Regions from separate parts of the Arthrobacter sp. CC3 genome, predicted to be linked through region 1. Evidence: riboswitches for the same ligand, from Rfam matches in the RefSeq annotation. Region 1 holds a riboswitch; each other region holds the start of a gene.
What was found. Region 1 has a riboswitch for cyclic di-AMP ahead of PV761_RS09825 (NlpC/P60 family protein). Riboswitches for the same ligand answer to the same signal wherever they lie in the genome.

Region 1 (7,080 bases):
GGCCAGAACGGTGTCACTGCCAGGGTGCCCTGCCAGGACTGCCGGGGCGAACCCTGCTGACACGGTTTTCCAGGTCTTGCCGTCAGGGCTGGTGCGCAGCGTTCCGTCGAATGCCACGATCCCGGACTTGGTGGTGGTCATGGCGTGGAAGTCTGATTCGCCTTGCCGGGAAAGCTGTTCCCAGGTCTTTCCCCCGTCGACGGTCTTGAGGAGACCGAGGGGGTTGGGCAGGTTGGATCCGGCTCCCGGGTGGCCCGAGGCATAGAAGATGCCGGAATCCTTGCCGGCGGTGAAGCCCATCAGGTCGTTGGTGCCGCCGATCTTGCTGGCGGGCTGTTTGCTCACATCGAACAATCCGTCGTGCGTGGCCAGCAGGACCTGGCTGGTGTCACCGCTGACGGTCAGCCCATGGACGTGGCTGCTGGGAAGGCCGCTGCCGGCCTGCCCGGTTGATGATGCGCCGGCTGCCTGCCCAGTGGAGGGCGTGCAGGCGGCAAGGGCCAGGACGAGCGCGGCGGCTCCGGCCAGCACGGCTGAGGACCGTGACATGGTTTTGGATGAGATAGGCATGAAAACTCCGAGTGTTGGGGGACGAAAAGGGAGAGTGCAGGGCCGGGCACCGGCCTTGCCGCACGTGGGCGGCGGGCCGGCACCCGAAGGTGATGGTTACAGGGTGGCCAGCAGCTTTTGCATTTCCTGGATTTCTGCTTCCTGCGCGGCGACAATGTCCTTGCTGAGCTGGACCGCGTCGGCGTTCTTGCCGGCCGTGTTTTCGGTCTTGGCCATCATGATCGCACCTTCATGGTGGGCGGTCATCTGCTTCAGGAAGAGCCGGGCCGCATCGCTACCCTGGGCGGCGTCGAGCTTCTGCATGTCCGCGTCGCTCATCATGCCGGTCATGCTGTGGCTGGAGGGCATCGTGGCGGTCTCGTTCCAGCTCTTGAGCCAGCCGGTCATTGTCTCGATTTCGGGGCCTTGGGCTGCCTTGATCTTGGTGGCCAGCGCGGTGACGGACGCCGGGATGTCTTTCTTCTTGAGCATCGTGTCGCTCATTTCCACGGCCTGGGTGTGGTGCGGGATCATCGTCTGCGCGAACGTGACGTCCGCGGTGTTGTGGTCCGCGGCGGCTGCCGTTGCGCTGCCGGGGATGCTGCTGGCTGTCGCGCTGGAGCTGCCGTGGTCCATGCCGGGCGTGGAGGTGCCGGAGGGTCCGGCTCCGGATCCGGAGGCGCAGCCGGCCAAGGCGATGGCCGCGGCGATGCCGGTGACGGAAAGGGTCAGAAACTTCTTAGTCATGAGATCAGGTCCTTCATACATCAGCTGGCGCGCAAGGGCGCCTGAGGAATACGTGCATCAGTGATGCACCCGACGGTCCGCTTGGGACTGTCAGGGTAAAGGGGGCATGCGCCGGGAGGGTGGCGGCGCGGGGCCTCTTTTACGTCCTGCTGATGGACAGCTCACAAGGCGAAGGGCTGCCGGGAAGATAGGACCACTGGCCGGTGACGGCACCTGCTGCGGTGTTGTTGCTGTTGCCCAGCACGTTGGTGCCTGGCGGCGGCGCGGCCATGGACGCGGTTTTCGCCGAGGGAGTGCAGGCAGTCGTCATGGCCTGCATGCTGGTGCAGTCACCCGACTCTGAACACTGCTCAACGGCGACCCCGGCCATGTTCTGCCCTGCAGAGGCATGGTCAGGGACCGTGCCGGATTCCGCCGGGTGTCCGGTGTGGTCAGGGGATGCTTCCGTGGTGTGCGCGTCGGCGGCTGGCGTGGCTGAGGCCGGGGAGTGCATGGCGTGGGTGCCGGTGAGGACGTGCATGCCGAAGATTCCAGCGATGATGGCCAGCACCGCGGCGACCAGACCCGCACGGCGAAGGAACCCCGGCGCCTGGCGGTGAGCTGTTGCGGTCATGACGTTCCTCCTTTCGATGCGGCTCTGGTGTCGCTTCTAGGCTACCGGCCACGGGGCGATGCGGTGCTCCCCTGGCCGGTAGCGCCTCTTGGGTCAACGAACCTCGGATGGGTTCAGTTTCACCCGTCGCAGCAGCTGCGCATTGAGCGCGACCACGATGGTGGAGACAGACATCAGGACCGCGCCGGCGGCGCGGGAGAGCACGACGCCTGCGAAGGCGAGCACCCCGGCGGCCAGGGGCACGGACAGGACGTTGTAGCCGGTGGCCCAGATGAGGTTCTGCCACATCTTCCGGTAGCTGGCCCGCGACAGGTCCACCATGGACAGCACCGCCCGAGGATCATTTCCCGCCAGGACCACTCCGGCTGATTCCATGGCCCGTCGGTCCCGGCGCCGATCGCGATGCCGACCTCTGCTCTGGCCAGCGCCGGGGAGTCATTGACCCCGTCGCCCACCATGGCGACCTTCATCCCCCGCCTCTACCGCAGCACTGCCGCTTTCGCCGCCCGGAGATGGGTGGCCCTGCTCTTTCTCTGCTGCCTCACAGTGAAGGGGCCCCAAGTCGCCCCATCACCAGTGCCCGCACGGAAGGGTCTGGCCTCTTATTAGGTTTCTTCCAGCGCGCCGCTGACGAGGGCTGAGGGTGTTCCTCGGCACGGCCGAGCATGCGAATCCGAGCCAGCACCGATGAAACACCTCCATCCTCCCTGTCCTGCTTTAGGGAACACATGCTTCCGTCCCGTTATGCAAATGTGACAAAGTGCCGGGTTTTCGAGTACGGTCGAACGCGTGCCGGTTTCTCCGAATGCGGCACTCCTGAGCAGATTGCCTAGCTCTGCCGCTGCCCGGGATCCGTTCGCAAAATTCGTCCGGCAGAGACGGGGAACCCAAGAGTGGCCTGCTTCGGGCAGGCCTTGGGGTGAAGCCGCGCTTCCGGCCTTGCGCTGGAACTGCGGCCGGGTGTCTCCCATCCGAATCCGACAGCTAACCTCGCAGGCAGTGGGAGAGGCCCTTTCATGTCCATTCGCCGTACTCACGGCCGCCACCGCGCGGTTCCCGTCCAGACCAGCGCCCTTGCGGTCCTGTCCAAATCCGTCGCTGACAACGCCGGCGGTGTGGGCCGACAGGCGGCCGTCATTGCCGCAGCTTCCGGACTCGTCCTGACCAGCGGCGTTGCTGCGCAGGCAGCTGAGGCCCCGGCCCAGCGCGACGCGGAGCCGACCTCGTACCTGGAGGTCACCAGCCAGGTACAGGCTCCGCTCAGCGCAGATGCCACGGTCCAGATTTCCTTCGAACGTCCTGCCGTGGAGACCACGCCCGCCCCTGTTGTAGAAGCACCCAAACCCGTCGCCGTTGCGAAGGCTGCTGCGCCGGCCAAGGCTCAGATCACCGTCACGCCCGCTGCGGCCGCGCCGGTGGCCGCCCCGGCAGCAGGCGGAGTCAACGCGACGATGGTTTCCGCCGCCTACGCCCAGATCGGCATGATCCAGGACTGCACACGACTGGTGGAAAACGCCCTTAACGCTGCCGGGATCCCCGTCGGAGACCTCGGCCCCATGCAGTTCATGAATTACGGGACCGTCGTGAGTGACCCGCAGCCCGGTGACATGGTCATGCAGCCCGGACACGTCGGCATCTATGTCGGCGACGGCCAGGTCCTCAGCTCCGGTTTGAACGGCAAGAACGAAACGGCTGTCCACCCGCTGACCTGGATGACTTCCAAAGGCTCAGTAACTTTCGTCCGGGCCGGGGCCTAACACCCAACTGAAGGCTGGCGTTTCGTTGCCTTGGGGGCAGCGAAACGCCGACCTTCAGTGTGCCACCCGGTCGATGAGCAGCCCCCACTCCTGCCCGCCCGGCCGGTCGGATCGTTGCATGTTCGATCCAGCGGATGCTGTAACGTCAGGGAAGGTAAAACAGCTGCCACCCCTTACTCAGGCACCACGGCAGTCCTGCGTCCGGCAGTCCCACTTTTCAAAGGAATTTCATGGATACGAACACGCCAGCTCAGGCGTCCAACGCTGGGCCCCTGCCAGGCGGGGACCAGGGCAAAACGGCCGGCATGCCCTTGGGCGCCCGGCGACTGGTGCTCATTGGCGGGCTGTGTATCCCGGTCGGGCTTGTCGCAGGGCCATACCTGTTCGGTATCCAGCTGATCGCTGTCGCCGGTGTCGTGGCGGTCAGTGTTGCCTTGTCTTACGGGATCGGGCCTGCATGGTTCACGCGGTGGCCACGGCTGACAGCCGCGGCCGGCGAGGCCTGGATGGCGGCCACGATCGGCTACTGGCTGACCGTCATGGCCGCTGCTGACGCCTCGGCCCCGGCCCCGGAAATGTCCTCAGTACTGTTCTACACCGGCGTTGCTGCCGTTGTGGTGATGGCGGCAGCAGTTCTGGCCGGTACCGTCGGACGCTTCAGGTCCCGCAGACTTCCCGCCGGAGCAGCCGCTTAACGTCCCGACCGCCTTAAACGACCGGTCCGCAGGGCCCCGGGAGGTGTGCTCATCCCCGGGGCCCTGCGGCCGCAGAAAGCCCGGTGCTCTGGTTCAGGCGCCGCTGTCGCCTGTCCGCTCCCGGCGGCGGGACAGATAAATAAGGCCGCCGATGACCGCCAGGACGATGGCGGCGATGCCGACCGTGAGGAGGGCGTTGCTGTCATCGGGCGGCGGTACGCGGTCCGGCACGGTGTTCGCCGGGGCGCTGGCCGTCGCTGTCGCTGTCGCTGTTGCTGTTGCTGTTGCTGTTGCCGTTGCCGTTGCCGTTGCTGATGCCGGCCCGGTTGCCGCGCCCACAGCCGGGTCCTCGACGGTGAAGGCGAAGGTTCCCTCGATCGGGTGGCCGTCGGAGGAAACGGTGCGCCACAGGACCTTGTAGGGTCCGTTGCTTCCCGGTGTGACGTTGGTTGATATGGTCGGTCCCGCGACCGTGACCTCACCGTTGCTGAGCGTTTTTCCGGTTGAGTCTGTCACCGTGATGATACTCAGGTTCAGGCTTTTCGAATCCGTGGGTGGTTCCGAGAGCGTCAGAGTCACAATCTCCGGGGCCGCGGCCACGGTGGTGTCGCGTTCAGGGGATGTTGACTGGAGGGCATCGTGGGCCTGCGCCGGCCCGGCCCCCAGCGCGGTGAACAGCAGGGCACCGGCGAGGGCAAGCACTGCCTTGGAGCGTCCACGATTCAGATCATTCATGAAATTGGTTCTGCAATTCTGGTTGTATCCGGACACTTGACGCCGTACTTTTGCGGCGCGGTGGCCCCCTTAGCAGGCGGGGGCTTGGAGGTTGCAGAACCTGTGCGGGGGTCCCCGGACACCGACCTGCCCGGGAACCGCAGCCCTGGCCGGGACCGTCCGTGGCTGTGCGGGCAGGACCCGGAAACGCGGCGGAATGGTCCCGGTTTCAGAGATCCCGTGCAGCGGCTTCAACCAGGCCGCCAGCGCCCAGAGGGCAGCCTCGCCCCGGGCCAGAAAGATCGCCGTCAGCAGTGTCGCCGCCAGGTGCAGGAGCGTCATTGTTGAACCGGCATCGGCCGCCAGATGCTCGTAGGGCGACGGGGTCTGGGCCGACACCGAACTGGCCGCCGTGGTGGCGAACCCATGGTGGGGCTGGCCGGTAGGACCGGACGTCCCGGCGTCTGCGAGCCGTGAGAAGGCCAGGTGCAGGGCGAGCTGGGAGGCGCCGAGGTAGCCGACCAGGCGCGGGGCGCTCATTTTCCGCCCCGCGAGAAGAACCGTGGAGAGGCCAACAACCGCGGCCACCGCCGTCAGGATCGGCAGTGCCGGGAGCTGCCCGCCGGCGGCGACGTGAGCGCCGCCGGCCAGGGTTAGCACGGTCAGCGCCACGGCACCGGCCCGCGGCAACCGCAGAGGTGCACGGTGCAGGATCATCATGGCTGCCTCCTTCCAGCCCAAATTACCGTTCTACATCATGTAGAACGGTAGCGGTTCTGAACCTTGCTGTGTGAGCTATTTGACGGCGTCGGCCAGTTTCTGCCGGAATTCGGCTTCGGTGTTGAGGGTGAGCTTTTCGCCGTTCAGGAAAAAGGTTGGAGTACCGGAAACGCCAAGAGCTTTCCCGTCGGCAATATCTTTGCGGATCCGTTCCTTGGTCTCTTCAGCAGCCATGGCCGCGTCGTATTTTTCCATGTCCAGTCCAAGCTCTTCGGCGAAGGTCCTGAACAGGGCGTTCTGGAAGTCCTGCTTCTCGCCCCACTGCGGCTGGGTTTCAAACATCTTGGCGTACATCTGTTCGTACTTTCCCTGCTGCGCTGCTGCTTCGACGGCGAGGGCGGCCTGGCCGGAGTTCTTGTGCGATGGCAGGGGGAAGTACCGGTTCACGAAGGTGACCTGGTCACCGAATTCCTTCTTCAGTTCCTCCACCAGCGGCACGGCGGCGCGGCAGGCTTCACATTCGAAGTCCAGGAATTCCACCAGTTGCGCTTTCTCTGTCGCCGGTGAGGTAACGCGGTGGCTGTCCTCGCGCACGAGCTGGGCGTCCGGTGCGGCCTGGGGCTCCACAGGGGCGGGTTTGGCAGCCGTAAAAACGGCGAACCAGATGATGCCTGCGCCCACGATGATGGCCAGCAGGATCCAAATGACCCGGCGGGCTTTTTTGGCGGGGTCCATCGGGGAGTGCTCTGGTCGTGAAGGGGCGGTCTTGGTCGGTGGTGTCATCAGTGATGCATGCTTTCCTGGTCGCGGTGGGCGGCTGGTTCGATCTGGAAGGTGGAGTGTTCAATGCTGACGTCAAAGTGCTCGGCCACGCATCGTTGCAGGTCCGCCAGGATTTCTGTGGCGTGTCCGTCGGTCATGCAGCCGTCTTCGACGGTGACGTGGGCTGAGAGGACCGGTATTCCTGAGGCGACGAGGGATGCGTGCAGGTCATGGACGTCAATGACGTGGGGCAGCTCCAGGATGTGTTCGCGGACCTTGGCCATGTCCAGGCCCTGGGGTGCGTTTTCCATGAGCACATTGACGGTGTCGCGGAGCAGCTTGAGTGTGCGGGGAATGATCAGTACACCGATGAGCAGGGACACGACGGCGTCGGCCTGGACCCAGCCGGTGACGGCGATGATGATGGCCGCTGCGATGACGGCAACGGATCCCAGGGCGTCGTTGAGCACTTCCAGGAATGCGGCCTTCATGTTGAAGTTGTGGTTCCGGCCGGAGGCGAGGA
Region 2 (7,080 bases), on a different contig from region 1:
CAACTGTACCGCTTCATCGGGCGGCTGCCGCTTTTGACGCGCAAGCAGTCAGCGCAGCCGCCTAAGCCTTGATCCACCGATCCGCCTGGGCTGATGATCTGAGTCCGGGGTTTTGACGGTTTGCGGGCTGAGGGCATGCCCGGGCGCTGGGCCTCGCTGCCCTTGGTGTTCCACTGGTGGTCCTGTTTGCGCCATGTGGCTGGGTTGACGGGGTTCAGGCAGGTTGCGGCGGCGGGTAAAGAACCTCGAACAAGGCCTGCCAGGCGGCTTTCCAGGGCCAGGCTTCGGGCAGGTGAAGTCGGATGCGTCGGGCGCTGGTGGCGATGCGGGCCGGGACGTGGATGAGTTTGCGGCGGATCGTGCCGGTCCGGGCTTTGCCGAAGGGCCCGGCGGCGAGGAGCCCGGCGGCGCGGGTGAGGTTGTATGCCATGACCGCGGCGACCAGCCATGCCGAGTTCGCGGCGAAAGCACCGAGGGCATATGGGCCAGGGCGCTGTCCTTCAGGTCGGCATTGACCTGCTCGATGATGGCGTGTTTCCGGTGGGTTTTGTCGGCCCTGACGGCGTCCAGGAGTTCGGCGTCCACGGTGGTGAAGAATGCGTGGTGCCGGTGGGTTTCAAACAGGGTGGGTTGTCCGTCGCTGGCTTTCGGGTTCAGTTCCGGGATGCGGCGCACCACCAGCCGGCCGGTGATCTGCTCGGCCTTTTTGCGGGAGCTGAACGCGGTGAACACGGTCTCGGCGACCTCAGCCTTCGAGACCCAGGTGTTGGTGGTCTCGTCGAAGACCGCGTCGGTGTATTCGATGGTTTCCCACGCCGTTTCAGGGATCCCGGCGATGGCGCGTTTGACGGCCGGGTCCATGCGCACGGTCACCGACACGTCCGCCCCGCCGGCCAGGGCGGCGGCCACCGCGGCATGGCCGTAGAAGGCCGAATCGAAACGGCACAGCACCTGCCCGTCGGTCTGCGGACGCTTGAGCGTGGACAGGGCATCAATAATCAGACGCTTGGCTCCCCGGGCCGAGTTCGCCGCGCCCTTGCGCAGCCGTTGGGCGGCGATGACCGGGGCGGTGTCCTTGGTGGAGACCGCGGCCAGCAGGGCGTTCAGCCCGCGGACCCCGGAGTATCCGTAGCCGGAGCCCTGCTTGGCGTAGCCGTGGACCTCGATGATCGTGTCGTCCACGTCCACGAACACAAAGTCACCGGCCGCGGGTGATCCCAGCAAACGTGCCCGACAGGCGAGGTTTCCCAGGAAGCGGGCCGCGACTGCATCGAGCTGGCGCACGTGACCGAACGTGAAGGCCCGCAGGAACGAGCCCAGTGTTGAGGGCGCGTAGCAGGTGGTGAAGAGTCGCTTCATTCCGCCGTGGCGCAGCAGGGCCATGTCATCGATGCTGTCCGCGCCGGCGACCATCCCCGCGACCAGGGAAGCGACCTTCAGTCCGGCGTTCGCGCCCTTGTCCGTGGGCACCGTCAGCCGTTCATGGGCCAGTTCCTGCAGTCCGGCGTCCCGCGCCAATGTCATCACCGGGAGCAGCCCGGCCGAGGACACGAGATTCGCCTCGTCGAAGGAAGCTGACACCGCGGCCGGCTTATAGAAAACTTGCATCTGCGAGATGCTCCTCTTCTTCAGCAAAATTGTTCTGTCGCAAGTCCAATTTTCCCTGAAAAGGCGAGCATCTCGTTCTTAAAACGCCGAAGACGACCCAAACCTCATCGGTGGATCAAGGCTAAGCGGCCGGGGGCCGGGCGTCAGATGAAGGCAGCCGGGTCGACGGTCTGGCCGTTGACCATGACCTCGAAGTGAAGGTGGCAGCCGGTGGAGGCACCGGTTGTGCCTACCCCTGCAATCTGCTGGCCCTGAGCCACGGACTGTCCGGCGGAGACACCGATGCTGGCCAGGTGGTTGTAGGTGGTCTTCAGGCCGTTGCCGTGATCGACGACGATCCGGTTGCCGCTGCCGTACGGGCTCCAGCCGGCCTCGGTGACGGTGCCGGAACCGGCGGCGAAGACCGCCGTCGAGCACGCCCCCGTCAGATCAACCCCGGTGTGCATTTCAGCTGCCGCCCCGGTGATCGGGCTGACCCTGAAACCGAACGGGGAACTGACGCTCATCGACGCGAGCGGGGCACGCAACCCCGTGGATGCCGCCTCAGGCGCGGGGCCAGCCTCAAGCGCCTTGACCGCCCCTGCAGGCTGTACCGGCGCGGGCGCAGGCTGGGAGGTCACCTCCGGGCGGTCAAAGGTGAGAACAGTGTCAGCTGCGGCCGTGACCGCCGCTTCCGGAGCCGGGGCTGCCACGGCCGCTGGCCGGTCCTGGGCCGCAACGCGGCTGCCGGAGTCAGCCTGCGCCGCGGACAGAGCTGTGAGGGCGATCATTCCCGTTACGGCGGCCGTCACCCCGAACTGCTGGCCGCGTAGCCGGAACGTTGGTTCCTGGAAAAACGGACGGCGGCGTGGTGAGGCAGCGGCCGGAAGGGCACGGCGACGGCCGTGTTGTGGCTGGGCAGGCAAGATAGTGGTCCTCTCGGCGCCGGCGAAGTTAGCTGTCGGATTCGGACGAGTGGACTGTCCGGCTGCCCTGCAGGACGCGATCAGGACGCGCAGTCACAGGGTCGGCTTCACCCCAAGGTGCATCATTACGCACCAAAAGTGGGTCCTCCGCCCCCGCCTGAGAAGATCAGGTTCACGGACCGCCGGCGGGGTTTGGCGAAGCGGTCACATCCATACCCGTTGGGGGGGTATGTGTTTATCTAACTTTAGCGAAGCCTCGGCTTAAGTTACAAATCCGTTATCAAAAGCGCTTAAGAGGACAGGGATGGTGACTGGCGGGGCACCGGAAGGTTACGCTGGGCGGGACTTGCCCTCAGGAGAAGACGAGATGGCCCTTAAACGTTCGACGCTTCCACTGCTGGTCCGCAGGCTTGCGGCGCTGCGGGCTGTCCTTTCCTGCGTCGTGATCGTCCTCCTGGCGGCCGGGCCAGTTGCCTTCTGTAATGGACAGGTCCACGTGGTGGGGGTGTCCGACCCTTACGCCGCGGCACAGCGCCAGACTGCGATCCCCGGGGGACAGGAGAACCCTCGGGGACATTCGAACAGAGTGACGCCGGTCGGAGCCCAATCCGCCGCCGACGTGCTCCACGGGGTCCCGCGCAACGGGTGCCACGAGATCGGAGACACCCGTGCACTCAGTCCACGGTCGTGGCCCGTTGCTGTGACCGACGCGGCGCAGCCAAGGCCCGGAACGCTCATCCCTGATTCCGCGGATCCGCGCGCCCTGCCCCCGGCGTCCCACATCGCCAACAGGCCCCAAGCACCGCTGAGCCGGCAGGCGCTAACCCTAACTCAGCTGTCTGTCAGTCGGACGTAGAAGGGCACGTTCTCCCCGTCCGGCCGCGCGAACGCCAGGCCATAGGCCTGCAAGTGGCACCGTTCGACCAGGCGGGCGTAAACACCGCGTGCGGGCCGCCCTTTGGGTCCTGCCTTCAGCGATCAGAAGGAGGCCCGAGAAAGAACATCAGCCAAACAGCCGGCGCATCAGAAAACATCAGCCGGTCTCCGCACCAGGTTCCTCCCATTCAGTATTGGAAAGAGAGACAGAAATGACACACGGAAGCACCCACAAGATGCTCGATGCGTACCCGAAGGATCTGGGCGGCATCGATCAGCACAAGCTCGCCGAATGCATCGCAGCGTGCTTTGACTGCTCACAGGCCTGTACCGCCTGCGCTGATGCCTGCCTCGGCGAAGACATGGTCGCCGAGTTGACCAAATGCATCCGCACCGATCTTGACTGTGCGGACGTCTGCGCGGCCACGGCAAACGTACTCTCCCGCCACACCGGCTATGACGCCAACGTCACCCGCGCGGTGCTGCAGGCCTGCGCCGCCATCTGCAAGGCCTGCGCCGAGGAATGCGAACAACACGCAGGCATGCATGAACACTGCCGGCTCTGTGCCGAGGCCTGCCGCCGTTGCGAAAAGGCATGCAACGAGCTTCTCAGCTCGCTCGGCTGACCCTGCCCCAAGGCCCTGCCCAACGGTGACCGGAGATCCAACGCCTTCCGGCACCCGCGGGAAGGCCTGCCCTGCGGCATCCCGGCCTTAACGATGTCCACACGGACCAGGACGCTGAGCTTGTCTGTCACGGTGCTCCTGCCCCTATGGGGGACGGCCGCGACGCTGCGACCGCCCACGCAAGCCTAGGCATGAACTGTGACGCACGCAACACCCCCCGCACTCATTCAACACATCCCCGGGGTCCGGGACACTGCCGCACGGCCGGAAAATGAACAGGCCCGCACTCCGGGCGGATCGGCGCATCCCAACTGCCCGCTGAGCGGCTCCCGTCCGGGTGTCCGCCGGCATTCCTTGGGAAGGGAGCGTAGCGCCTCATGTCGCTCAGCTTGAAAAATTCCGTGGCGGTACGTCCCTCATTCCCACCGTGATTGCCCAGCACGACAACCTGCCTGTGGTCGCCGCCGGGCATGGTGACGGTATCATTGGTAGTGCCCGAACCGGCGGTGATCGGAACCGAGGAATTAGCCCTGGCTTCGAGACCCGCTGTCAGTCTGCATTCCGCCAGAAACGGGACGGAATTCCCACGTATAAGAGCCGTCAGCCTTGAGGCTCATCCGTAGGTGACCCCATGTGTCAGTGAACTTCCGCTCCGAATATGCGGGATTACTGGTGAACGTCCGCAGGCCGATTCCGCCGGTGGATGCCTGAAATTGCTGCATGCCGTCCGCGACGCACTGGCCCGCGTTGTTAACCGGGCAGGTCCGCTCATAATTATGTTGCGCACCGGACAGAATGATTTTAACGCGGTTCGCCCAGAACACATCAATCCATGGCTTCATCTGTGTAAGGGAGGTATGGGCTGACGTGTTGCTGGTGAAGTAAGGGTCATGTGAGATGACAGCCAGATACTTGCCAGCGGCTTTCGCAGCTTTCATGTCTGCATCTATCTCCGCAGTCATGGCCTTTGCCCTAGCTGGACTGTAACGCCATGCGGCGGTAGGGATGGAGACGATGCGCCAGTTACCCTTGTCGAATGAGTACCATTCCAGCGCGTCTTGGAACCGGCCGAGAGTGGTGGACGTTGCGCTCTTGGTTGTGGACACGCACTGCCCGTCCATATACCTGTCAAGGTCGTCATTCACGCCGGGTTCAATATCATGGGTCGGACCAGCCGCCCAGTATGTCTTTGCCTTGGCCGCGCCCCACAACTGGTTGTAAGCCCCTAGCGCGGAGCATGTGCCGCGGTCGAACTGGAAATCGCCCAGCACAAGGAAGTTGTCCAGCGAGCCGTCGTTGAGACCGGCGATGATGCTGGCCGCGTTCTTACCGCTTGCCGATGATGTGGATGTGTTGCCTGACGGGTTTATGTCCCCGACAGCAGCGAACTCAAACGAGTCGCCGGATGACGGAGGCGGTGGTGGCGTCGGTGTAGTAGTACCGGACGCCGCATTTGTCGCGGCCGAGCCTGGCGTTGGCGTAGTAGGCGTCGGCGTGGCTGATGCTGATGTGGCGGCCGGCGCCGGCGTCGTTTCTGCCGGTTGAGGTGAAGGGGCCGAGCAGCCGGCCAGGAAGATTGCCGCTACCCCAAGGGCGACCAGGTGTTTACGCATACGTCAGATGATAAGGGCCCGCGGCGAGGATGATAAGGCTCCCGCGGCGAGGATGGGGCCTAGACTGGCGGCGTTTAAATCAAGCTACCCTCCTGCCACCCAGGACGATCATTCACCGTCCTGGCGGTGAACGTGCTGCCTGACGCGCCACGTTCGCGACGGACGGCTGGAATCGTTCAGCTGCCCCTGCGTCTTGCAAAGATGGGCGGCTGCAAGCACAGCTGAGGCTTAGCCTGAGGTATCGACAGGGCCGCACGCCATTCAGTGTTGAAAGCCCGCCCAAGCCGTTCCACCGAGTCCCTGTCCATCAGTGCGAGAAAGCTGTTTGCGGTGATGGTGCGCTGCTCCCGCGAGGGACTGCACACTGCCTGCGTCCTGGAGAAGGTGCTTAGCCGATCGGGGCATCGCCCAGGCACGACTGAACCGCCCTCCGTCATAGAAGAACTCCGCAGCCTCAGCACCCCGGAGGCAGACAACCGGGCGCAGCATCAGCCGGGTCCGGAAAATATCAGTGTCGAATCTGTCACACCGCCTGGAGATGAACGTGTAGCCTTCACGCAGAAAAGCGACCGAGCTCTCTGGGAAGTAGATGGTCATGATGGATCAGCCCCTCCTGTGCGCGGCCGTCCTTGCACGAGCGGTAACAGGAAGAGCCTAACGAGGGCGGCCGACAACAGGAACCCCACTGAGAGGCCGTCCCGCTCCTATCTGGCGGATGAGTGCCGAGCCGCGCGCAGCACCAGAGTTTGGATCGAGATGATCTTCCCTGTCCTGTCAGGTCATATCGCCTGGGGCTACCTGGCTGGGTCGGCCTTGAAGCGGGCCCCACACACAGCAAGAGGCATCCCGGTCCGGCGAGCCCGGCGAGGACGAGACGGGAAATCCAAGTGAACCAGGCCGATGTAAAAGACAAGGGCGGATATCAAGTATCCGCTGTGGTTTTACTCAGGGGCGGAGGGAGATGATGTCCTGCGACTGACTGTTCGCAGTAACAGAGGTGAGAACCATCTACCGCCGGTCCTGTACGAAAGGGCCACCGCGAGAACGGTTATTCCTGCTGCGGTCAGAACCAGGCCGGCAAACAGGAACCGGCCCGCCAGAATCCCGACAAAGATGCAAACGGCAGCGATCAGCACCAGTCTCCGGGCAGCAAGCGGCATGCGTGCCGCTGAAGGCAGTGCAGAAGAAGGCTGCGGGCCCGGGAGAGTGTGATTCTGGTCTGTCATGTTTCTTTGATTCCTCATAATTTGTAATTCGCGAATTGCTGCACGTGCTGGTCAAAAAGCGTTTACTGCGGTTGGCCTGGGATTCCCCTGCCGGCTCGCGCCGAACTGCACGGGCGCAGACCCAGGCCGGGGTTCTCTCAGGTTGCCGGGTCTCCTCCCGCAACGAATCTCCTGGTCATTTCTAGCGGAGCCTGTCCGGCTCGTTGCGTCCCACTTGGTTGGCTGC
Region 3 (7,080 bases), on a different contig from region 1:
TCCCGGGGTTCGACGGCGTCGAGCTGCTCACCAGGATCCGCGCCTTCGCGCCGGAGGTGCCTGCGCTCTTCCTGACGGCGAAGGATGCCGTCCAGGACCGCATCCTCGGCCTGGCCGCCGGCGGCGACGATTACGTCACCAAGCCCTTCAGTATGGAAGAGGTGCTCCTCCGCCTGCACCGGCTGGTCCAGCGCTCCGGGGTGGCCGCCATGGACACCGCCGAACTGGTGGTGGGCGACCTCGTCCTCAACATCGACACTCGTGAAGTGACCCGCGCCGGCGAGGAACTGCAGCTGACGGCCACGCAGTTTGAACTCCTCCGTTACCTCATGGAAAACCCCAAGCGCGTGGTCAGCAAGGCCCAGATCCTGGACCGTGTGTGGGACTACGACTTCGGCGGCCAGGCCAATATCGTGGAGCTCTACATTTCCTACCTGCGCAAGAAGGTGGATGCCACGCACCCGCCCATGATCCACACCGTCCGCGGCGCAGGCTACGTCATCAAACCGGCGGATTGAGGTGCCCACGCTTTCCGGCGAGATCCGCAAGGACCGCCGCCGCTGGCTCGATCCGTCCACGTGGCACCTCCGCACCCGGCTGGTGCTGGTGGCCATGGCGTTGCTGGTGGCCATCTGCGGCGCCATTGGCCTGTTCAGCTACGCGTCCATGGATTCCTTCCTGACCAAGCAGCTCGACGATCGCTTAAGCCAGGCCTCAAGGCTCTCCAACGAAGCGGGCAGGCCACGGCTCGGCAACCCGGCCGGCAGGCCCGACCCGCTGGAGGGCAAGGGCCAAGGAATCGGAACCCTCATTGCCCGGATCGACAACGGAAATGTCAGCACCGCCGGGTTCCTGGCCAACGACGCCACGACCGCATCGCTCTCGGCCGAGGACGACCAGGTCCTGTTGGCCCTCCGGCACGACGCAAGCCCGGTTGACCGGACACTGTCCACCGGCTCCTACCGCCTGGTTGCCGTGGAAGCGCAGTACGGGGACGTGATTGTCACCGGGCTCCCCCTCGATGAAAAGCAAAACACGCTCAACTCTCTGGTGTGGACCATGGTGATCGTGTCGATGGGAGGGCTGGTCCTGATCGGCCTGGCCGGAACGGTCCTCATCCGCCGCACCATGAAACCGCTCGAGCAGCTGTCTGAGGTGGCCACGCAGGTTTCGAACATGCCGCTCGACGCCGGCGAAGTGGCACTGGCGGTCCGGGTACCGCCGTCGAACGCGCACCCCGGAACTGAAGTGGGCAGCGTTGGCCACGCCCTCAACCTCATGCTGGACAACGTGTCCAAGGCACTCGAGGCCCGGCAGCAGAGTGAGACGAAGGTGCGCCAGTTCGTGGCGGACGCTTCGCACGAGCTACGCACGCCGCTCACTGCCATCCGCGGCTACACAGAACTGATGCGGATGACCGAGGACTTCACGCCTGACGGCAAGAAATCGCTCGCCAGGGTACAGAGCCAGTCGGAACGGATGACCACCCTGGTGGAGGATCTCCTGCTGCTGGCACGGTTGGACGAAGGCCAGCCGCTCAAGATCAGCGACGTGGACCTGACGCAACTGGTGGTGGAAACCGTCAGCGACGAGAAGGTCATGGCGCCGGACCGCGTCTGGCAGCTTGAACTGCCGGACGAGCCCGTTGTGGTCCGCGGCGACGCCAAGCAGCTGCACCAGGTGCTGGCCAATCTCCTCTCCAATGCCCGCAAGCACACGGACCCCGGAACCACCGTGGTCACCGGCGTGATGCGGTCCGCCGACGGCAGTGCCGTGGTGACCGTGACGGACAACGGTGCGGGGATACCGCCGGAGTTCGTCGACCGGGTCTTTGCCCGCTTTGCCAGGGCGGACGCCGCCCGCACCAGTCCGGCCCGCTCCGCTTCAGGTGCGGGCGCCGGCGGCGCAGCCGCGTCCGAAGGAACCAGCGGACTGGGCCTGTCGATCGTGCAGTCCATCGTGGAAGCGCACGGCGGAACCGTCGAGGTAAATTCCCGCCCGGGCCGCACCGAGTTCGCCCTCCGCCTGCCCTGCGAGCCGCCGGCAGCCTAACTCCGGTTCCAGAGCGGCGAGCCAGCCGTTCCGGCGCAAGTCAACGCGCCGCCGTCGTGATCCTCGTTACCGAAATGTGACTTAAGCGCGATACTCCTGTACCGTTTTTAGAGTGCGGCCACCGTTCTAGCCGCATATCCGGATGGACGCCAAACTCTGCCGCTACCCGGATTTCCTCATGATTAGGCAGAGGCGGGGGACCCAGGTCTCCGGGCATCTTGCACAGCCGCCCTCGGGGTGAAGCCGACACGTGAAGTTCCGTGCGGCCGGATGACCTCATCCGAACCCGACAGCTAACTCCGCCGGCATCGAGAGGCAACCATGACTAAATCCACGCTAGAAGTACGTCCGGAGCGCGCTTCCGACGAGTCCAAGACGCCTGCGGAACGTTCGCGCCACCGCGCCGAGCCAGCCACCACCGCATCCCCATTGGCCCGGCTTGCTGCCGGACTGCAGGGTTCCGGCCGCCGCGCCGCTGTAGTAGCCACGGCCTGCGCCGTCCTGATCGGAGTCGGCGCCGCCGGCCAGGCTTCAGAACCTGCAGCCCCGGCTACGTCTGCAACCGGCGAAGCCAGCGCCGCAACCGCAAACGCCGAGTCGAAGCTCGCGTTCGAAAAGATCCTGGTATCGGCCATGCCCGCCCCGGCGTCCGTCAGCCTGGCAGCTCAGTCGTCCGACGTGCAGCCGGCACCGGAGGAGAAGTCCGCACCGGAAGCACCGGCACCCGCGCCTGCACCCGCACCTGCTGCGGCCCCGGCACCGGCTCCTGCCCCGGCACCGCCAGTAGCCGTGGACGACCCCGCAGCTGCCCAGGCGTACGCCGCCTCGCAGCTCGGTACCTACGGCTGGGCGGCCGACCAGATGCAGTGCCTGACCACCCTGTGGACCAAGGAATCCGACTGGAAGACCACAGCCACGAACGCCAGCAGTGGCGCGTACGGCATTGTCCAGTCCCTGCCGGCCGAAAAGATGGCCAGCGCCGGATCCGACTACCTGACCAACTTCCGTACCCAGATCAATTGGGGCTTGAACTACGTGAAGGAACGGTACGGTTCCCCCTGTGGCGCCCTGAACTTCCACTACGCCAACAACTGGTACTAAGCCGGCGCACCCTCGCCGGACTTGGTCCGCATGAGCCGAAGGCCCCGAATCCACGCGATTCGGGGCCTTCGGCTGTTTTGCGGGATTTGGCTCCCCCCGTTCCCGGGGCCACAAGGTTTTCACAAGGTTGTGGAGTGACTCTGGGTCGCCGCCGCTTTCCATCGTCTTCCAAGCGGCGGCCGGCCCCCGGGCCGTCGTCAAGATGCAGGGAGCACAACAATGAAAAAATGGTTAGTTCCGACGGCCGTCCTGGCCTCAATCTTCGCGGCTGCCGCGCCGGCCGTTGCTGCCCCTTCCGGCCCGCCGATCACTGTGGACGGACCCGCTTCATTCATGAACTGTGGTTTTCTCGTCACCGGTGAAGTCACCGGTAAGGCCAAAAACATCACGACTCCCTCAGGGGACATCATCAGCACTTCTCCCGGGCTGAAGATCACCCTGACGGGGCCAAACGGAAAGCCCCTGAAATTGGTCATCACCGGAGTCCTCTTCTTTTCGTTCCCCAGCGAGAATGTGGTCGAAGTGAGAGCGACCGGCAATAACCTCCTCCAACTCCCCTCCCCTGACGGGCTCGTCCTCACGCGGGGGAATGTCAACTTCTCCGTGGACTCCGACGGCAACGAATTGCGGAGATTCTCCGGGGCCGGCACGGCAACGAACATCTGCTCGCTGTTGGGGCCCTGACGCACCATCCGCGGCGGCGGTGCGTCCACCAATGACGGTGGGCGCACCGCCGCCGTCTCCTTGCCCGTTTCCAGACAACGGCAAAATCCCACAGGAGCTGCACAGCTTTGGCCTAAATCCTTCATATCCGCCGGTCGCATAGTGGAACCATGACGCTCACTGACCAGGCCGCGGGATCCATACTCCAACCGCAATCGCAGCCGCGGGCCGTCGTCGATCTTCCGTCCGGCAGCGTTTCGCCGCCCGCAACGGGGCAGACCCGCCGCGCACCCATCGACGCCAGAACCCCGGGGGATGCAGGAACTGCCCTCCCCGTTCTTGATGTGGTCATCCCTGTCTACAACGAGGAGCGGGACCTGGAGCGATCCCTGCGGCACCTGCACGCTTATCTGCTCGGCAGCTTCCCGCACGCGTTCCGGATTACCGTGGCCGACAACGCCAGCACCGACGGCACGCTCAAAGCAGCTGAACGCATAGCCCGTGAGCTCCGCGAAGTCACCGTGGTCCGGCTGCCCGCGAAGGGGCGCGGCAACGCCCTTCGCAGCGTTTGGCTGGCGTCGCCGTCACCCGTTCTTGCCTACATGGACGTGAGTCTTTCCACGGACCTCGCTGCGCTGGCGCCGTTGGTGGCGCCTCTCATGTCCGGGCACTCCGATCTGGCCATCGGAACCCGGCTGGCGCGCGGTTCCCAGGTGGTCCGCAGCCCCTGGCGCGAGTTCATTTCACGCGGATACAACCTCCTGCTGCACACGCTGATGGGTGCACATTTCAGCGATGCGCAGTGCGGGTTCAAGGCAATTCGCGCAGACGTGGCCCGCCGCCTTCTTCCGCACACCGCGGACAACGAGTGGTTTTTCGACACCGAGCTGCTGATCATGGCGGAAAGATGCAGACTCCGCGTGCACGAGGTACCGGTTGACTGGACGAGCGGTGCCGACGCGGGCGTGGACCTGGTGCAAACGGCCATCGCAGACCTCCGCGGCATGGGCCGCCTGACCCGCGACCTTGCGACGGGCCGCATTCCGGTACGGGAGCTTCGCGCCGATCTCGCCCGGGTTTAGGTCCCTTTACTGCGACGGCTACGCTTCCCTGAGCCACGCCATGGCTGCCTTGGGGCAGGTGAAATAGCGCGTTGGGGCGGCAGGAGCGTTAATGCTGAGGAAGAAATTGGCCATGGCCCGGTCCACCGGGGACGATCCGAGGAGCGCCACCCTTGCCACGGTGCTGGGACTGGCAAAGACCCGCCGGGCCCCGCGGCTCATGGACGCCGTCGCGGCCATATCCACCAGCATCGGAAATGACCGGCCGCCGCTCAGGTCGTTGACAGCCGCCATGACAGCCAGGGCAGCTTCCTCGCAAATAGCCAGGCCTGGAATCCATTGCACATGCAAAACTCCGGTGCGCAGCTGAACGATACCTCTATTGCCGGCAATCGGGATTTCGGTCATCCTATCCCCCCAAGATAGTTTCAGACGTCCCTCCCGAGACTACTGGACCGAAAACCGGTTTGGGGTCAGAACCGGAAGGAAATCCTCCTGGCACCGGAATCGTCCACGTCCGTGGTCACGGACACGCCGGAGTAGTCCGCAAGGTGCAGAACGCCGTCCGGCAGGGGGCCGGTGTTGGGCCCGATGGCAACGGTCCGGATCCCGGCGGCCAGCCCGGCCGCAATGCCAGCTGGGGCATCCTCAAAGACCAGCGCGTCGGCCGGGTCCACCCCGAGCAGTTCGGCGGCCCGGAGGTAGCCTTCCGGGTGCGGCTTGCCCCGGGTGACAAGGTCGGCCGTGACGGCGGTGGCCGGCATGGCCAGCCCGGCTGCGCCCATCCGGATATCGGCAAGGATCCGGTCGGCGGAAGTCACCAGCGCCACGGCATCCGCCGGGAGGCTGCGCAGAAGTTCAGCGGCCCCGGGCAAGGCGACAATGCCTTCCGTCCGGACCCGCTCCATGGCGCCCAGTTCCTCGGTCAGTGCCACCACGTCGGTGCCGGCGGGAGCAAACCGGCGCACCGTGTCCCCTGCCTGCACGCCGTGCGAGGTGCGGAGGATCTCGGCGATGTCCAGTCCGTAACGGGCCGCAAACTCGCCCCATACCTGCTCCACAATCGCCGTGGAATCAACCAGGGTGCCGTCCATGTCGAAAAGTACGGCTCTGGCAGAAACAGTGGAGACCGACGACGCGGCGATGGGCGATACGGCGGCGTCTGGGTGGAAGCTCATGCGTCCATCCTGCCCCACGCCGGGGCGGCGAAGGATTTTGTGACTTAGCCGTTCGGCCTTTGGGGGAGGTACTGCACCGCCCACTTGTTGCCGTCCGGGTCCGCGAAGTACACGAAGTGGCCCCAGTCCTGGACGTCGATGTCGCTGACGTCGACGCCATTGTCCTTGAGCTGCTTGTGCGCGGCCTGAATGTCACTGACCACGACCTGCAGGCTCGGGGCGCTGCCGGGAGGGGCATCGTTCAGGCCCTCGCCAATGGCGATGGAACAGGCCGATCCCGGCGGGGTCAGCTGGACGAAGCGGATGCCTTCCGTGGGCCGCTCGTCGTAGTCAGCATTGAAGCCCACCTTGTTGACGTAAAAATCCTTGGCCCGGTCCACGTCGGACACAGGGACAAACACCAGTTCAAGTTTCCAGTCCATGGGCCACAGGCTAGCTGCGGCCGCCGAAAACCGGAAGGGGGCAATCGCTTCGCGAGAACGTGGGTGCGGGCCGGGGGCTGCGTTTCGGAACGCCGCCCCCGGCCCGCACCCACGAAGTGAAGAACCAGCTCTGCCGTTAGCCGGCGATGCCGTAGAGGCGGTCGCCTGCGTCCCCGAGTCCGGGCACGATGTAGGACTTCTCGTTTAGTTTCTCGTCAATGGATGCCAGCACGATGGTCACGTTCGCGTCCGCGAGTTCTTCCTCCAGCTTGGCCAGGCCCTCCGGCGCTGCCAGCAGGCAGATGCACGTGACGTCCGAGGCGCCGCGCTTGAAGAGGAACTTGATGGCTTCGCGCAATGTACCGCCAGTGGCGAGCATGGGGTCCAGGACAAAGATCTGCCGGTCCGTCAGGTTCTCCGGCAGGCGCTCCGCATACGTGATGATGTCCAGGGTTTCCTCGTCACGGGCCATGCCCAGGAAACCGACCTCGGCCGTGGGCACAAGCTTGGTCATGCCCTCGAGCATGCCGAGGCCGGCGCGGAGGATGGGGACCACCAGGGGCGTGGGCTTGGTGAACGCGGTGCCGACGGTGGTGCTGACGG
Region 4 (7,080 bases), on a different contig from region 1:
TGTCACTCATCTCTTCGAGTCCAAGCTGGCCGGGTACCAGGGGTGGCAGTGGTACGCGGTGCTCACCCGCAATTCCCGCTCCAAGGTCGTCACGGTGAACGAACTTGGCCTGCTGCCGTCGGAGGATTCCATCCTCGCGCCGGAGTGGGTGCCCTGGGCTGAACGGGTGCGCCCCGAGGATGCCCAGGAAAATGAACAGGACGCGGAGGCGCTTGTTGTGGACGCCGACGCCCAGGACACTGCCCCGGCGGGCTACGACGACGACACCGCGGTCTCCGCTGACGACGATTCCGACGACGACGATTCCGACGACGACAGTGACTCACCGGAGGAACAATCCGGCTCCGCCCGCGAGACCGACTAGAGCACTTAACGACGACGGCGCCGTCCGGGACCTGACCCGTACGACGCCGTCGGACGTTAACGCGTCAGCAGCAGCTGACTTCCTACTTCCGCAGTTCTCCCACGACGTAGTCGATGCTGGAGAGGAGGGCCGAAACATCGTCCGGGTCGATTGCCACGAAGGTGGCGATGCGCAGCTGGTTGCGGCCCAGCTTGCGGTACGGCTCGGTGTCCACGATGCCGTTGGCGCGCAGGACCTTGGCAATTGCGGCTGCATCGATCGAATCATCGAAGTCGATGGTGGCGATCACGTTGGAGCGGTCTTCTGCCTTGGCAACGAACGGCGTGGCGTATTCGGAGGCCTCCGCCCAGTCATAGATGCGGCCGGCCGAATCGGCGGTCCGTGCCGCGGCAAACTCAAGGCCGCCGCTGGCGTTCAGCCACTGCACCTGGGCGTCCAGGGTCACCAGGGTGGCCAGCGCCGGGGTGTTGTACGTCTGGTTGAGCCGTGAGTTGTCGATGGCGGTCTGCAGGTCCAGGAAATCGGGGATCCACCGGCCGCTTGCCTTGATCCGGGCGGCGCGTTCCAGGGCCGCGGGGGAGAAAAGCCCCAGCCACAGGCCGCCGTCGGATGCGAAGTTCTTCTGCGGGGCGAAGTAGTACACGTCGGCTTCCGAGACATCGACGTCCAGGCCGCCGGCAGCCGAGGTGGCGTCCACCAGGACAAGCGATCCTTCATCCGCGCCGGCAACCCGCTTGACCGGTGCTGCCACGCCTGTGGAGGTCTCATTCTGCGGCCAAGCGTAGACGTCCACGCCCGCCTCCGCGGCGGCTACCGGCCGCGTCCCGGGCTCGGCCTTGATGATGGAGGAGGCGTCCAGGAACGGAGCCTTATTCGTAGCCGAGGCGAACTTGGAGCCGAATTCGCCGAACGAGAGGTGCTGGGCCTTGCTGTCCACCAGTCCGAACGCCGCGACGTCCCAGAACGCCGTTGAGCCGCCCACTCCGAGGATGACTTCGTAGCCTTCGGGGGCGCGGAAAAATTCGCTGAGGCCGCTGCGGACAGATCCCACCAGGTTCTTCACCGGGGCCTGGCGGTGCGACGTGCCGAGGAGGGTGGCAGAGGCGGCAGACAGTGCTTCGATCTGTTCGGGGCGGACCTTTGATGGCCCGGCGCCGAACCGTCCGTCCTTGGGCAGGAGGTTGGCGGGGATAGTGATGCTGGTGTCGCTCACAATGGCTCCAATTTATCGGCGTGGACGTGGTTTCCGGCGTGGACGTGGGCCCGGCAGTGCACGGGTTCCTGCAGGGGAATCCCCTATATTCTGCCTGACGTGCCTGCGGGGGAGGGAACGGCATCCGTCATAGTCCAGTCACTGAGACATCCCGGCGGCAGGTCAGAGCGATACGCTGAAGATTATCCGGAGTAATTCAAAATAGGCTAAGCTGGATGCTGTCGTACAGTGGGCCGCGAAGCCGGCCTGGCTGATCCCGTGGGGCTTTTCCCAGCGGCTGGTTGGTGGATGCAGGTCCACCCCGCCGAGGCCAACGTGGAAGCCTTTGCGCGGTACGGTGGGACTGACGCAAGGACTGTGCTCGAGGAGCTGAGCTGGATGACCGATCTAATCGACACCACGGAGATGTATCTTCGGACAATCTTGGAGCTTGAGGAAGAGAACATCGTGGCTCTCCGCGCCCGGATTGCCGAACGGCTGCGCCACTCCGGACCCACCGTTTCGCAGACCATCGGGCGGATGGAGCGTGACGGGCTGGTGGTTGTTTCGGGGGACCGGCACCTTGAGCTGACTGAAACCGGCCGGAAACGCGCCACCGAAGTCATGCGCAAACACCGCCTCGCGGAACGGCTCCTGGCCGATGTGATCGGACTGGACTGGGCGTATGTCCATGACGAAGCCTGCCGTTGGGAACACGTCATGAGCGAGCGGGTGGAGCGTCGCATCTTTGAACTCCTCAACCACCCCACCGTTTCCCCCTACGGCAATCCCATTCCGGGACTGGCGGCGCTTGGCGGTCAGCCGGCTCCCGCTTTCACCGACGGTGTGGTCAACCTCCTTGAGGCCATGACCGCGTACGGGGCCGACTCGCGTATCACCGTGAGCAGGCTGGCCGAACCCATCCAGGTTGAGCCGGAGTTGCTGGTGCAGCTGGATGAAGGCGGAATCCGGCCCGGAGCGTCCCTGGCCCTCGAGCGCGTCGGCGAATACATCTCCGTGCGTGTGCCCGAGATCGAAGGCGCGCTGGAGTTGCCGCCCGAGGTTGCTGCCCACGTGTTTGTTACGGTCAGCTAACCGGCGTAGTGGTAGGACCACCTACAACTTACTGAGACCCAGATAACGGAATTATTACCGCGCTGATTAATCGCCTATAGTTGAGCACTAGCGCCGATACAAAAGCGTTACCTGATCCGAAGCCGAGCTCTGCCAGCGGATCAGCGTCAGAACCATCTCCTGGCAGAGGCGGAGGAACCACAATCGGCCGTTGAATACGGCCTTGGGGTGAAGTCCGTCAGCGGCAAGTCACCTCCGACGAAGGATTCCCTAGGGACACCTGTGCCGGATGCCTTGCAATGGCGGACCGGGTCTTTGCACTCTCTGACCCGAATCCGACAGCTAACTTCGCAGGCTCTCCAGAGAGGATAATTCTTGACCACGCAGACCGTCAGGGGCCGCCGCAGGGCGACCGGTCCCGCTTCGGAGTACCCCGTGGCCGAAGCCGTTATGACGGTCAGGCCGCGCGATGCACACCGTGATGCGCGCCGACGCCGCAGCCTGTTCAGCCAGGTGACGGAGTTCGCTTCGGCAAGCGGCGTGGGTCAGAAGGCCGGCATTGCCCTCGCCGCCGCCGGACTGGTGCTCACCGTCTCCGTCCCGTCGACCGGGCCCATGATGTCCACTGCGGACACCGGGAACGCTGCCGCCACCGCTTCGGTTGCGCCCCAGCCCGAAGTGTCCGTTGCTGCAGGTGCCAAGATCGACTTCAATCGGACCTACGTGGCCACCAAGGGCGATCCCGACGGCAAGCTGAAACAGCTCCTGAGCGCACAGTCGGCAGGGACGATCACGCGTGCGGCCTCCGCGGGCAGCTTGGGGGCTCCGCTGGAACAAATGATTTCGGTATCTCCCTTCGGTTTCCGCACTAGCCCGATCACGGGTGGCTCAGGTGAGTTCCACCGGGGCCAGGACTATGCGGCACAGTGCGGCACCAGCGTCCTCGCCGCTGCGAGCGGAACAGTAACCTTTTCGGGCTGGCACCCCTATGGCGGCGGAAACCGCGTGGTGATCGACCACGGCAACGGCCTCGAAACCACTTACAACCACCTGTCGTCCTCCAGTGTCCAGGTGGGGCAAAAGGTGGGCCGCGGGGACGTCGTGGCGCTCGCCGGGACCACCGGAGCCTCCACCGGCTGCCACCTCCATTTCGAAGTGATGGTCAACGGCGAAGTCGTCGACCCCACCGGCTGGCTCTGACCAAGCGATGGGTTACTCTCGCATTCCTGTGACATGCCGTGACCTGAATGTGACATGCGATCGGAATTCCTGTACCGTTTAAAGCACGCCAACTTTTCCGAAGTTGGCGCTCTTGAGTGGATTGCCTAACTCTGCCACCGCTCAAGGTCCGTTCGCATGACATCGTCTGGCAGAGGCGGGGGAACCAATTTTGGTCTTCGCAAGAAGACCTTGGGGTTAAGTCGCAAAAGCTTCCCAGGAAGCCGCGCGGCCGGGTGACTCCCATCCGAATCCGACAGCTCACCTCGTAGGCATTGGGAGAGGCTACCTTCGTGTCTACACGCAACACTTCTGCGCGCCACCGTGCGCAAACGGTTCGTACGAACCCGTTGAACTCCGTGTCCAGGGCTGTTACTGCCAACGCCGGGACCGTAGGTCGCCAGGCGGCTGTGATCGCAGCCGCGTCCGGACTGATCCTCAGTGTTGGCATGCCGGCAAATGCCGCCGATACCAACCTGGGTGTTTCCGCTTCGACGGAGTCCGGCTCTCAGTCAGCCCAGCTGGCCGTAAGCGCTGAACCGACAGCGACTGTTTCCTTCGAGCGTCCGTCCGTCACCACGATGGCAGCGCCGAAGATTGAAACCGTCCGGGCACAATCCACCGGTACCGACGCCAGTGAGAACCCCACAGCAGCTGACGGGGAGGCCAAGGCCGGCAAACTTGCCGACGCCGCCTCCTCTGCAGCAGCATCTGGCCTCGCCGCCATAGCGTACACCGGCATTGGCAGCGCCTACGTCTGGGGCGGCACCACCCCCAGCGGCTGGGACTGCTCAGGCTTCACCCAGTGGGTCTACGCCCAGGCCGGCATCAGCATCCCCCGCACCAACGCATGGACCGCCATGAAGCCCACCGCCACCCCGGCGCCGGGCGACTTGGTCATGCAGAACGGCGGAGCTCACGTTGGCATCTACGTCGGCAACGGCATGATGATCAGCGCGCTGAACCCGTCGCAGGGCACGCTCCTGCACGCTGTGTCCGCCACGGGCACATCCGCGTTCTACACGCTTCGCTAGAACACGCGGCGCTTCGCTCCATCACGGGTTTCCCGTCGCTGAAGCGCGCGTTCTTCGCTATATAAACCTGTTCGGGCCGTTCCGGCTTACCCCCAAGATGCCGGAGCGTCCAAACCGCGGCCTGCCACGCAGTCTGAGGAAAACGAAAGAGAGAAATAATGACTACTCGTGCGATCGCACGGCACCGCGCCGAGGTTACCAAAACCAACTCGCTTGCTGTCATTGCCAAGGCTGTCGGCGACAACGCCGGCGGCGTGGGCCGCCAGGCTGCGGTTATCGCTGCAGCTTCCGGCCTGGTCCTGACCAGCGGTATCGCAGCGAACGCTGCCGATACCAACGTACAGCGCGAAGCAACCTCTGCTTCCACCCTGGAAGTGCAGTCCTCTGCTCCGGCCAACATCTCGGCCGCTTCCAGTATTGCCATCTCCTTCGAGAAGCCGGCTGTCTCCACCTCCCCGGCTCCGGTCGTCGAGGCTCCCAAGCCTGTCGTCGAGGTTCAGGAAGCTGCTCCCGAGGCTGCTCCGGTTGCCGCGACCGTGTCGGCCCCGGCCGCCCCCGCAGCTGCAGCCCCCGCTGCCGCCAGCGGAAACGGTGCCGCGATCGCGGCTGCAGCGTACGCCCAGCTCGGCGTTGCCCAGGACTGCACGATGCTTGTGACAAACTCTCTCGCTGCGGTTGGCATCAACTACCGCGGCTGGCCCGCAGGCTACCTGTCCCTGGGCCGCACCGTCAGTGCAGCTGAAGCCCAGCCTGGCGATCTCGCTTACTATCAAGACGGCGGCATGGGCAGGGCCCACATTGCTGTTTACGTCGGCAACGGCATGGCCGTCCACGGGGGCTGGAACGGCGGAACAACCGTCCTGTTCAGCGTCAACGTTGGCTCCGGCCCGGTCTTCATCCGCGTCGGCGGCTAATACCCCGGTTTCCGCGTAACAAAAGGACCCCTGCCTTCGGGCTGGGGTCCTTTTGCGTTTCCGGCAGGTGAATTTTTGCCGACACGGAGTCTATGGTAAGGAGCCGATTCGGCGATAGGCCACTTGAGTGTTTACTCTTGTGTTGTCGATCCATAGCCCGGACAAGCAGAGGGCAGCCGGCCCTCGAGCCCCTGACGGGTGCGGCCGTGAAGAGGTATGTGCATGCGCACTCTCGTTCTTAATGCTGGATATGAACCGCTGGCGGTTGTGACCTTCCGCCGGGCGCTGGTTCTTGTGCTGACCGGAAAAGCTAGCGTAGTGGCCGAAGGCGACGATCCTGTCGTCGGGCCGCAGGAGATCCTGGGCCGTCCGTCCGTGATACTCCTGAACCGCTACATCCGGCCCCGGTACAACACGATCACTGCTGTGAGCCGCCGGGGCGTGTTGCGCCGTGACGGCCACCGCTGCGCCTACTGCGGGAAAGCAGCACACACCATTGACCACGTCCACCCGAAATCGAGGGGCGGTGCCGATTCCTGGGAGAACCTGGTGGCCGCCTGCCTTCGGTGCAACAACGTGAAAGGCGACCACACGCCCGCCGAGATGGGCTGGAAGCTCAGGTTCGTCCCCGCGCCTCCGCACGGCACCATTTGGCAGATCAAGGAACTGGAAAAGCCCACGCCCGCCTGGGACCCTTTCCTCCTGCCCGAATCCGCCGCCTAAGGCTTCACGGTTTCTAAGGCTTCACGGTTCCTAAGGCTGCACGGTTACGCGGTGTCGGCCTGCATGGCTAGGCTGGCACTGTGGAGTTTGATGCCTTAATACTGGCCGGCGGGCGGTCATCGCGCCTGGGTGGCGTGCCCAAGTCCCAGTTGGTGTACGACGGCGCCACCCTCCTGTCGCGGTCGCTCGCGGCAGCCGCGGGGGCGGGAGAGGTGGTGGTGGTGGGACCTGATCCCGGCGGACTGCCCGCCGGTGTTCTGTCATGCCGGGAGGAACCCGCGTTTGCCGGCCCGGCGGCGGCCATAGGCGCCGGCCTGGCCGCCCTGGATCGCGCACGCGGTCCATTGCGCGCGGCGACGACCCTGATCCTGGCTTGTGACATGCCCAAAGCCGACCAAGCCGTTGCCGCACTTCTGCTCGCCCTGGCGGAGGACAGCAGCGGCGCGGCCGGCTCCGAGGGAATCATGTCCGCTTCGCCTGATGGCCGCAGACAGCCGCTTGCGGGTTTTTATGGCACGGCTGCGCTACAACGTGCCGTGAACGAACTGGGGGAGAGTGGAG

Region 2: it holds a riboswitch for cyclic di-AMP, as region 1 does, so the genes downstream of both, PV761_RS04130 (M23 family metallopeptidase) here and PV761_RS09825 (NlpC/P60 family protein) in region 1, are expected to answer to the same signal.
Region 3: it holds a riboswitch for cyclic di-AMP, as region 1 does, so the genes downstream of both, PV761_RS23295 (hypothetical protein) here and PV761_RS09825 (NlpC/P60 family protein) in region 1, are expected to answer to the same signal.
Region 4: it holds a riboswitch for cyclic di-AMP, as region 1 does, so the genes downstream of both, PV761_RS18430 (M23 family metallopeptidase) here and PV761_RS09825 (NlpC/P60 family protein) in region 1, are expected to answer to the same signal.

Annotation. Positions count from the first base shown of each region.
Region 1 covers NZ_JARCCY010000013.1:8,537-15,616, reverse strand. The annotation lists gene PV761_RS09845 (F510_1955 family glycosylhydrolase) at 1-570, opposite strand, end outside; gene PV761_RS09840 (DUF305 domain-containing protein) at 667-1,296, opposite strand; gene PV761_RS09835 (hypothetical protein) at 1,436-1,909, opposite strand; partial or broken gene PV761_RS09830 (HAD-IC family P-type ATPase) at 2,003-2,385, opposite strand; cyclic di-AMP (ydaO/yuaA leader) riboswitch at 2,757-2,922, shown strand; gene PV761_RS09825 (NlpC/P60 family protein) at 2,926-3,666, shown strand; gene PV761_RS09820 (hypothetical protein) at 3,897-4,361, shown strand; gene PV761_RS09815 (copper resistance CopC family protein) at 4,455-5,096, opposite strand; gene PV761_RS09810 (hypothetical protein) at 5,166-5,795, opposite strand; gene PV761_RS09805 (thioredoxin domain-containing protein) at 5,871-6,578, opposite strand; gene PV761_RS09800 (cation diffusion facilitator family transporter) at 6,578-7,080, opposite strand, start outside.
Region 2 covers NZ_JARCCY010000004.1:199,469-206,548, forward strand. The annotation lists partial or broken gene PV761_RS04125 (IS1380 family transposase) at 215-1,608, opposite strand; gene PV761_RS04130 (M23 family metallopeptidase) at 1,752-2,513, opposite strand; cyclic di-AMP (ydaO/yuaA leader) riboswitch at 2,519-2,721, opposite strand; gene PV761_RS04135 (hypothetical protein) at 2,866-3,009, opposite strand; gene PV761_RS04140 (four-helix bundle copper-binding protein) at 3,602-4,015, shown strand; gene PV761_RS04145 (hypothetical protein) at 4,540-5,628, opposite strand; gene PV761_RS04150 (heparan-alpha-glucosaminide N-acetyltransferase domain-containing protein) at 7,036-7,080, opposite strand, start outside.
Region 3 covers NZ_JARCCY010000071.1:7,141-14,220, reverse strand. The annotation lists gene PV761_RS23305 (response regulator transcription factor) at 1-518, shown strand, start outside; gene PV761_RS23300 (HAMP domain-containing sensor histidine kinase) at 520-2,052, shown strand; cyclic di-AMP (ydaO/yuaA leader) riboswitch at 2,190-2,374, shown strand; gene PV761_RS23295 (hypothetical protein) at 2,374-3,153, shown strand; gene PV761_RS23290 (hypothetical protein) at 3,373-3,837, shown strand; gene PV761_RS23285 (dolichyl-phosphate beta-glucosyltransferase) at 3,987-4,898, shown strand; gene PV761_RS23280 (STAS/SEC14 domain-containing protein) at 4,917-5,222, opposite strand; gene PV761_RS23275 (HAD-IA family hydrolase) at 5,351-6,055, opposite strand; gene PV761_RS23270 (glyoxalase superfamily protein) at 6,100-6,477, opposite strand; gene upp (uracil phosphoribosyltransferase) at 6,614-7,080, opposite strand, start outside.
Region 4 covers NZ_JARCCY010000036.1:23,002-30,081, forward strand. The annotation lists gene PV761_RS18415 (DUF3027 domain-containing protein) at 1-364, shown strand, start outside; gene serC (phosphoserine transaminase) at 447-1,577, opposite strand; gene PV761_RS18425 (metal-dependent transcriptional regulator) at 1,956-2,651, shown strand; cyclic di-AMP (ydaO/yuaA leader) riboswitch at 2,792-3,002, shown strand; gene PV761_RS18430 (M23 family metallopeptidase) at 3,006-3,830, shown strand; cyclic di-AMP (ydaO/yuaA leader) riboswitch at 3,943-4,137, shown strand; gene PV761_RS18435 (NlpC/P60 family protein) at 4,208-4,882, shown strand; gene PV761_RS18440 (NlpC/P60 family protein) at 5,041-5,796, shown strand; gene PV761_RS18445 (HNH endonuclease) at 6,019-6,519, shown strand; gene PV761_RS18450 (NTP transferase domain-containing protein) at 6,600-7,080, shown strand, end outside.